2 linked regions of the Teredinibacter purpureus genome follow. The protein of the gene in region 2 binds, or shares a complex with, the protein of the main gene of each other region. Links are inferred from orthologs where the notes say so. Each region holds a gene or a part of one and is shown on either strand. Other genes may lie near its edges.

The links.
Region 1: the proteins of rpsG (region 2) and tig are in contact, whole or in part, in a crystal structure (PDB 3GTY), measured with the Thermotoga maritima proteins. The link is inferred for Teredinibacter purpureus from one-to-one orthologs. Residues at the interface, in WP_004081843.1 of Thermotoga maritima: Lys34, Lys52, Lys55, Glu59, Arg62, Gln63, Glu66, Asn67, Lys69, Val71, Arg95, Ala109, Lys110, Lys111, Gly112, Arg113, Pro114, Glu117, Glu121, Ile124, Ala125, Tyr127, Asn128, Asn129, Thr130, Gly131, Lys135, Asp139, Arg142, Met143; in WP_004081061.1 of Thermotoga maritima: Glu122, Val124, Val129, Leu130, Tyr133, Glu188, Gly259, Ile262, Tyr263, Glu266, Ser270, Glu273, Gln274, Glu277, Arg308, Gln311, Ile312, Ser315, Tyr316, Glu325, Arg329, Arg336, Leu363, Phe366, Trp367, Arg373, Leu377, Arg381, Leu384, Glu387.

What each region holds. Positions count from the first base shown.
Region 1 is NZ_CP060092.1:3,791,307-3,794,142, reverse strand. It holds tig (trigger factor), read left to right. Parts: upstream 1-679; coding sequence 680-1,993; downstream 1,994-2,836. Other genes in the region: clpP (ATP-dependent Clp endopeptidase proteolytic subunit ClpP), read left to right, coding at 2,383-2,836; fadA (acetyl-CoA C-acyltransferase FadA), read left to right, coding at 1-332. UniProt on the Bacillus subtilis protein: Involved in protein export. Acts as a chaperone by maintaining the newly synthesized protein in an open conformation. Functions as a peptidyl-prolyl cis-trans isomerase.
Region 2 is NZ_CP060092.1:4,439,070-4,446,205, forward strand. Bases 4,276-7,136 are described here. They hold rpsG (30S ribosomal protein S7), read right to left. Parts: upstream 6,011-7,136; coding sequence 5,540-6,010; downstream 4,276-5,539. Other genes in these bases: fusA (elongation factor G), read right to left, coding at 4,276-5,369; rpsL (30S ribosomal protein S12), read right to left, coding at 6,132-6,503; rpoC (DNA-directed RNA polymerase subunit beta'), read right to left, coding at 6,683-7,136. Outside these bases: H5647_RS19810 (TRAP transporter large permease), read right to left, coding at 1-141; H5647_RS19815 (TRAP transporter small permease), read right to left, coding at 166-669; H5647_RS19820 (TRAP transporter substrate-binding protein), read right to left, coding at 682-1,566; tuf (elongation factor Tu), read right to left, coding at 1,988-3,211; more of fusA, read right to left, coding at 3,270-4,275.

The sequences.
Region 1 (2,836 bases), 650 kb from region 2 along the record:
CGATAATGGGTTATGGGCCTGTGCCATCAACGCAAAAGGCGCTTAAGTTGGCCGGGTTGGCAATGACAGATATTGACAAGGTTGAGCTAAATGAAGCCTTTGCAGCCCAAGCCTTACCTGTCCTAAAAGACTTAGCTTTATTGGACAAGATGGACGAAAAAGTTAATTTGTATGGGGGAGCAATTGCATTGGGCCACCCATTCGGTTGTTCCGGCACCAGAATTTCAGGAACGTTATTGTCAGTGATGCAGGAAAATGACTCACAGCTGGGGCTTGCTACTATGTGTATAGGCTTGGGGCAGGGCATAACGACAGTTTTTGAGCGAATTTAGGCTGAACTTTAATCAGTGTTGGGGTTAATCTGGCACTGTTTTACTTTCTTCTTAATGTGATTGTTGAACCGCTCAGATGAGTGTGGCACAATTGCCACCCTTCAGCGGCCACCTGCAAGAGTAAAGTTGAAATTACTCTTTATAAAACAACAGGTTAGACGAGAATCTCTCGTTATCTATATAGGTGGTGGCTAGTTTTTGAGTTATGCGGTCGTGGCGAAATTGGTAGACGCGCTGGATTTAGGTTCCAGTGCCGCAAGGTGTGAGAGTTCGAGTCTCTCCGACCGCACCATAACTCAAACATATTATTCACAGTTTAATCTCCACTATTTTCTACGAGGAACAAGATGCAAGTTTCCATTGAAACAACATCTGGCTTAGAGCGTCGTTTAACAATCGGCATCCCAGCGGATGCCGTTGATCAAGAAGTGACTAAGCGGTTGAATGATGCTGCCAAGTCAGTACGCATTAATGGCTTTCGTAAAGGTAAAGTTCCTTTCAAAGTGGTGAAGCAGCGTTATGGCGCCGGTGTACGGCAAGAGGTGCTTGGTGACGTAATACAGCGCTCTTTCTACGATGCAGTCACAAAAGAATCTGTACGACCCGCTGGCCAGCCTGCAATTGAGCCTGTTCAGATGGACGAAGGCAAAGACATAGAATATGTTGCAACCTTTGAGGTTTACCCAGAGGTAGAACTCAAAGGGTTGGATGAGCTAGCTGTTTCGCGTCTAGATGCGGACATTGAAGAGGCTGACATCGACAAAATGATAGAGTCGTTGCGTAAGGCTCAAGCGACAATGAACCCTGTAAAGCGTAAATCTAAGAAGGGTGACCAAGTTACTATCGATTTTGAAGGTAAAATTGATGGCGAATCCTTCGAGGGCGGAAGTGCCGAAGCGCACGCCTTAACGCTAGGTTCTGGCACTATGATCCCAGGTTTTGAGAAAGGGATTATCGGAATGAAAGCCGGTGAAAGCGGCGTTGTTACGGCAACGTTCCCAGACGATTACCAAGTAGAAGAATTACGGGGTAAAGAGGCTGAGTTTAGCATCTCTTTAACCGAGGTTAAGGGCGAAAAACTACCTGCTTTGAATGATGCATTTTTTGCAAAGTTTGGTGTTGAAGAGGGTGGCGTTGAGAAATTCCGCACCGATGTCGCTGAGAACATGGAGCGTGAGAAGCAGCGGGCTATCAAGGCTAAGCTAAAAGAGCAGGTTATGACTTCACTGCTTGAGGCCAATCCTATTGAGCTTCCGGCAGCCCTTGTTGCTACCGAAATTAATGCGCTTCGCGAGCAAATGGTACAGCAGTATGGTCAGGCAGCCGCTAATCTCGACCTAAAAGCTTTATTGCCAGACGATATGTTTAAAGCGCAAGCCGAGCGTCGTACCGCTTTGGCTTTGTTGATTTCAGAGTTGGTTAAAGACCGAGAAATCAAAGCCGATAAAGATATCGTTCGATCGCTTATCGAGGAAACAGCTTCCACCTACGAAGATCCCGAGCAAGTTGTTAATTACTACTACGGCAACGAGCAGTTGTTAGCGAGTGTTGAGGCGGCTGCTCTTGAAGAGCAAGTTGTTAACATTCTGCTAGAAGCGGCTAATGTAACCGACGAAAAAGTAGCTTACGAAGATATTGTAAAGCCATCTGAAAACGGATAGCGGCATCAATAACGCTTCCGTGTATACATAAAAGCAGCTCCTATATGGGGCTGTTTTTTTATGCGCCAAATTTGGACTGAGGTGTTGTGGCGTTAAAAATAATAAAAAGTGTTTCTCGTGCGCCAATTGAACTGAATGGTTAACGATTGCGCGTTTGAGTAAAGAATCTCTCTCTATTGTGGCTACAATCATTGTATGTGGCCTTTTCGCCCTTATAATGGATCTATAGGCGGGCAAACTCGCGTTTATTCGCTGTAGATATATTGTTTCGGAATGTGAGTCGGTAATTTGCTAGTGCAAATTCGGGCAAGCGACTAAACTTACATGGCCGACCAACCCCTGCCCAAAATTTATAATTGTTATCGTAAATTGATGAATGGAAACATTTTATGTCCCAACTAGATCTGTACGGTGGTACTGCGCCTGGAATCGATAGTTCTTTGGTGCCGATAGTTGTTGAACAAACCGCACGCGGTGAGCGTTCCTATGATATTTACTCCCGTTTATTAAAAGAACGCGTTATTTTTTTAGTGGGACAAGTAGAAGATCATATGGCCAATTTGGTGGTCGCTCAGTTGCTATTCTTAGAGGCTGAAAACCCCGATAAAGATATACACCTATACATTAATTCTCCTGGTGGTTCCGTAACCGCAGGCCTTTCTATATACGATACCATGCAGTTCATCAAACCTGATGTCAGCACGATGTGTATCGGCCAGGCGTGTAGCATGGGGTCGTTTTTGCTGTCAGCGGGCGCAAAAGGTAAGCGGTATTGTTTACCAAATGCACGCACAATGATTCACCAGCCTTCTGGTGGTGCGCAGGGGCAAGCAACCGATATTC
Region 2 (7,136 bases):
TACCGTTGTTGCCGCTGGAATAAAATCAATGGTAACCAACATCGCAAAGAAAGTTGCTATACCGATACTAAACGAAACCGGTACGTTTATGAACAACAGCACCACAAACGTAACCAATAAAACTATGACTGAAACATCCACGCCAATTACTCCACTGTATTCTTATTATTTGATGTCGGTAACGAGATCGTGCTCGGCTACGGCCGAATATGGCGACAGGAGCCGCTCAAGTGCAAACAACGAAATCAATACTCCACTAATTGGAATAACACTGTAAATATACCCTACGCGCACCTGCAGAGCGGCCGAGAGCTGATTCAATTCTAGTGTTAAGCTCACCAAGTTAAAGCCGCCAATCACCATGACGGACAATGCGAAAACCAAACACATGAAATCCGCTGCTTTTTGCGCGATCATGGCTTTTCGCCCTTTTAGCGACCGCGTCACAATATCGAGCCCAAGGTGCGCATGCCGACGAAAAGCATAGGCTGCACCTAAAATGCCTATCCACACCAATAAATAGCGCGCAATCTCTTCGGTATACGAGCTGGGCTGGCTTACGATAAAACGGGTGATCACTTGCCAACTGACGTCGACCACCATCGCAAACATTAGACACCCTAGAAAATAACCCAGTAGAGTTTCTATTTTAACTAAAAGAGATTTCAACATAGTCCCGCCCTAGAGCTCACGAATTCGTTTTAATATTTCGTAAGCTGGCGTCCCAGAATACGATTCCTGCATATCAATAACAGCATCCATAAAAGGTGTTTTGTTAGGACGAACAACCGTTACGCCCGCCGCCTCAACGGCGACTAACGCCTCATCGCTCGCTTTAAGCCACAGGGCTCGCTGATATTCAACGGCCTCATCCATTACAGACTGCAACCATATTTGCTCTTGTTCCGATAACGAATTCCATACATAGCTACTGATTAGCACAATGTCGGGTACTGAGGTATGTTCATTTAACGTGTAAAACTTTGATACTTCGTAATGCTTTGAAGAATAGAAACTGGGAGGATTATTTTCAGCACCATCTACCACCCCTTGCTGTAAAGCGGTATAAAGCTCACCCCATGAAATCGGTGTTCCCGAGCCGCCCATCGCGCGAACCATGCGCACAGATGTTTGACTGTTTTGTACACGGACCTTCATACCTTGCAGGTCCTCTGGTGAGAGCACCTGTTTATCAACGGTATAATAACTTCTGCTACCCGCATCAAAGTAGCCTAACCCTCTCAAGCGAACCTTTTCTCCGGATAACAGCAATTCTTTACCGATGTCGCTATTGAGTACATCCCAATAGTGCTCATGGTCTCGGAAAACATAAGGCATGCTGAATACCTTCATTTCTGGAACAAACCCTTCTAGCGGGCTGGACGAAACCTTAGTCATCGCTAGACTACCAATTTGAAGCAGCTCAATGGATTCCCGCTCCGAACCTAGCTGCCCTCCAGGGTAGATATCAAGCCGCATTGCATCATCAGAGACCTCACCCAGCCTATTCGCCATAAACACCATTGCCTGATGAACCGGATGATTAATATCTAAAGAGTGCGCCATTTTTATCACTCGGGTACTGGACTCCCCAGAACAACCGACAATTAAGCATGAAAACACTGCGGCGAAAACAACCTTAAATCTATATCGAGGACAATTCATTTTTATTGTGTATTTTTTATTTAATGAAGGCTTAGCATTCTAGCAGATAAAAAACTGTGGGCCGCTAGGCTCGCAGAAAGAGTTGGGCAAACCCAATACGAAAGGCTAAACCAGAAACCAGAAACCAGAAACCAGAAACCAGAAACCAGAAACCAGAAACCAGAAACCAGAAACCAGAAACCAGAAACCGATAGATTCGGAATAAACCCTTGCACCAAAACAAGAGCGTATGACCGCATACTCATTGTATACATGTATTTTACATTTCGTAGAGTACAAAAAAAGGCCGCACAATGCAGCCTTTTTTTCAAACTATTGTTAATTACTCAATAATTTTTGCAACAACGCCAGCGCCAACGGTACGACCGCCTTCGCGAATAGCGAAACGTAAACCGTCTTCCATCGCGATAGGAGCGATTAAAGTCACTACCATCTGAATGTTATCACCAGGCATTACCATCTCAACGCCTTCAGGCAATTCGCAAGCACCTGTTACGTCTGTTGTACGGAAGTAAAACTGAGGACGGTATCCTTTAAAGAAAGGAGTATGACGACCACCTTCGTCTTTAGACAGAACATAAACTTCCGCTTCGAACTTAGTGTGTGGGTTAATGGTGCCAGGCTTAGCCAAAACTTGACCACGCTCAACATCATCACGCTTAGTACCACGAAGAAGAACACCAACGTTCTCACCAGCACGACCTTCGTCGAGCAACTTGCGGAACATTTCAACACCAGTACAGGTTGTTTTAGTGGTTTCTCTAATACCGATAATATCGATCTCTTCACCAACATTCACGATACCACGCTCAACACGACCCGTTACAACAGTACCACGACCGGAAATTGAGAATACATCTTCGATAGGCATCAAGAAAGGCTGATCGATAGCACGCTCTGGCTGAGGGATGTATGAATCCAAGTACTCAACCAAAGTTCTAACGGCGGTTGTACCCAGCTCATTGTCATCTTCGCCATTCAACGCCATCAACGCAGAACCAGCTACAATTGGCGTATCATCACCAGGGAATTCGTAGGCGTCTAACAACTCACGCAATTCCATTTCGACCAATTCCAACATTTCGTTGTATTCGTCTGAACCCACGCCACCACAATCTTCTGCAAGAAGGTCAGCTTTGTTCAAGAATACTACGATGTAAGGTACACCAACCTGACGCGACAACAAGATGTGCTCACGAGTCTGAGGCATAGGACCATCGGTCGCGCCACATACCAATATAGCGCCATCCATCTGAGCAGCACCGGTAATCATGTTTTTCACATAATCGGCGTGACCTGGACAGTCTACGTGTGCGTAGTGACGATCTGGAGAATCGTACTCTACGTGTGAAGTAGCGATCGTAATACCACGTTCGCGTTCTTCTGGTGCGTTATCGATACCGTCGAACGCAACAGCTTCACCGCCCCATACTTCTGCGCATACGCGAGTTAGAGCTGCAGTTAATGTTGTTTTACCATGATCGACGTGACCAATAGTGCCAACGTTTACATGGGGTTTGTTACGTTCAAATTTTTCTTTAGCCACTGTTCTATTCCTCTAAATTTTTGAACTTTGAAAACAGAAAAAGGAAATTGCTCATCGTTTAATTTCTAGCGATGATCTCTTCCGCAATATTTTTTGGTGCTTCAGCGTAACGCTCAAACTCCATGGTGAAGGTCGCACGACCTTGGGTTGCAGAACGCAGATCAGTGGCATAGCCGAACATTTCAGCCAGAGGCACCTCTGCATTAACAACCTTACCTGAAGGGTTTTCATCCATTCCCTGAATCATACCACGACGACGATTGAGGTCTCCCACAACGTCACCCATGTTTTCTTCAGGTGTCACGACTTCTACCTTCATCATTGGCTCAAGCAGTACTGCACCGCCTTCCTGTGCCAATTTTTTTGTCGCCATTGAGGCTGCAATTTTAAACGCCATTTCGCTAGAGTCAACATCATGATATGACCCGTCGTATAACGTTACTTTTAGCCCTAATAATGGGTACCCTGCCACTACGCCATTGCGCATTTGCTCAGAAATACCCTTTTCAATCGCCGGAATGTATTCTCTTGGAACAGCACCACCAACGATCTCGTTGACGAATTCAAGACCTTCTGCGTTTGCATCTTCAGCTGGCTCAAACTTAAGCCAAACATGGCCAAATTGACCTCGCCCACCAGACTGGCGTACAAACTTACCTTCTATTTCACTCGAGCGAGTAATACGCTCTCGGTAGGCCACCTGTGGCTTACCTATATTTGCCTCTACACTAAATTCTCGTCGCATACGCTCAACAAGAATATCTAAATGAAGCTCGCCCATTCCCGAAATAATGGTTTGCCCCGTCTCCTCGTCTGTCTTGACACGAAAAGACGGATCTTCCTGGGCTAATTTCCCAAGCGCTACGCCCATTTTTTCTTGGTCGGCTTGAGAGCGCGGCTCAACTGCAACCGATATAACCGGTTCAGGAAACTCCATACGCTCCAATACAATTTTATTCTTTTCCGAGCAAAGCGTATCACCCGTGGTGACATCTTTGAGCCCAATTGCCGCGGCGATATCGCCTGCCAGCACCTCCTTAATCTCTTCTCGACTATTCGCGTGCATTTGCACCATACGCCCTACACGCTCACGCTTGTGCTTAACCGAGTTATAAACGCCTGTACCACTTTCAAGCCGCCCCGAATAAACGCGAAAAAACGTCAAGGTACCCACAAAAGGGTCGGTTGCTATTTTAAACGCTAGCGCTGCAAAAGGCTCTTTATCGTCAGCCTCTCGATGCTCAACGGTTTCTCCATCCTCAAGAGTACCGTCGATCGGTTTCACTTCTGTCGGTGCGGGCAAATATTCAATAACGGCATCAAGCATTGCTTGTACACCTTTGTTCTTAAACGCCGAACCGCCAAGCACAGGCACAATATCGTTCGCCAGTGTTCTAGAGCGAATACCCGCCTTAATTTCTTCGTCAGTGAGCTCCCCACCTTCGAGGTACTTATCCATTAGCTCATCATTAGCTTCAGCCGCAGCCTCTACTACCGTCTCGCGCATTTCTTCACACTGCGTGAGCATATCTTCTGGTATATCGCCGTATTCGAAGGTCATTCCCATGTCACTTTCGTTCCACAAAATGGCCTTCATCTTTATTAAATCGACAACACCCTTAAATTCATCTTCTGCCCCAATTGTCATCTGCAGAGGAACAGGGTTGGCTCCGAGCCGCTCTTTCAATTGGTCTACAACCATCTCGAAACTAGCGCCAGCGCGATCCATTTTGTTCACGAAGACCATACGGGGAACTTCGTATTTGTTAGCTTGCCGCCAAACGGTCTCCGTTTGAGGCTGGACACCGGAAGAACCACACAAAACAACAACCGCCGCATCAAGCACCCGCAATGAGCGCTCCACTTCAATCGTGAAATCAACGTGCCCGGGCGTATCAATTATATTGATGCGATGCTGATCGAATTGCTGCTGCATTCCAGACCAAAAACAAGTTGTTGCTGCAGAGGTAATGGTTATACCCCGCTCTTGCTCTTGCTCCATCCAGTCCATCGTGGCGGCGCCATCATGGACTTCACCAATTTTGTGAGACAAACCAGTATAAAAAAGAACACGTTCTGTAGTGGTCGTTTTACCCGCATCAACATGCGCACAGATACCGATATTTCGATAACGTACGATGGGTGTCTTACGTGCCACTATGCTCTATCTCCAACCACTACCGGTATTTAGTCTCACAACAAATTATAAAAAACTGTAATTTGAAGGTCGAATTTTAACGTTATGAAAACGCTAAAAGGCAGCTATGGGCTGCCTTCTGCTGCAAATCTAAAACTATCGTCACGCAGCCTTTAACAGCTGTGTAGATTTTAGAAGCGGAAGTGCGAGAACGCCTTGTTCGCTTCAGCCATACGGTGAACGTCTTCACGTTTTTTAACCGCACCACCTTTACTCGCAGCAGCATCTATCAATTCACCAGCCAAACGCTGAGGCATAGATTTCTCACCGCGATTACGGGAGTACTCTACCAACCAACGCATTGCCAATGCTTCACGTCGCGAAGGACGCACTTCAACTGGCACCTGATAAGTTGCACCACCCACACGGCGAGATTTAACTTCCACCAAAGGGGCAATATTTTCTAATGCTTCACCAAAAATTTCCAAAGGATCTTTACTGGCTTTTTCTCGAACCAGCTCCAATGCACCATAGACAATGCGTTCAGCAACTGATTTCTTACCACTAACCATTACATGGTTCATAAACTTGGCCAAAGTCACGTTACCAAATTTAGGATCTGGTAATATTTCGCGCTTGGCGACAACTCTTCTTCTAGGCATGTTATTAACTCACCGTTTACTCAATATTCAGGTTAATCCGAGACGCTTTGAGTAATTCTTTAAAAGAAACGCTCGGCCTTACTGGTTCTTCCGTAAAACGCTTACGGATATCAAACAACCCTTACTTAGGACGTTTGGTACCGTACTTAGATCGTGCTTGTTTACGATCTGCTACGCCAGACGTATCTAAAGAACCACGAACAGTGTGATATCGAACACCAGGCAAATCTTTTACTCGACCGCCTCGAATCAATACAACGCTGTGCTCTTGTAGATTGTGACCTTCACCACCGATGTAGGAAGACACCTCAAAACCGTTAGTCAAACGCACACGACATACTTTACGCAGTGCTGAGTTTGGCTTTTTAGGTGTTGTTGTGTAAACACGAGTACAAACACCTCGGCGCTGAGGACATGCTTCTAAAGCACGAACGTCACTAGCCTGAACTTTGCGTTTTCTCGGCTTACGAACCAACTGGTTGATCGTTGCCATGAAACTTAACTCCAAAAATAAATTAGGTTCCTGCCGCTTTAATCGCGGAAACAGAAACTATTCCACTTAAAAAGGACAATACTTGTCCTCCGCCAATAACAGCGGGTGGCGCATTGTAATGACACCACCCGCTATCGTCAACATCTTAGACCCTCTATATAGAGGGTTTATGCCTCTTCTTACGAGGCACTCGACTTCAACGCTTCCGTTAAGGCCGCTTCTACTTCAGCTGCACTCACGCTATCTGATGGAGAAGCCTTTTCTTCACGACGACGCTTTCGCTCTGAATGGTAAGTCAAGCCCGTACCAGCCGGTATCAAACGACCAACTACGACGTTCTCTTTCAAACCTCGCAAGTGATCGATTTTGCCGGTAACCGCAGCTTCCGTTAGCACTCGAGTAGTCTCTTGGAACGATGCAGCAGAGATAAAGGACTCAGTAGCCAAAGACGCTTTGGTGATACCTAACAGCTGCCGCTCGTACTGCGCGGGCTGGCGAGACTCAGCACGAAGCTTTTCATTGGCTTCAAGCGCATTATTGTACTCAACCTGCTCACCTTTCACGAAGGCTGAATCACCCATAGACGTAATTTCGGCCTTACGAAGCATTTGACGAACAATTGTCTCAATGTGT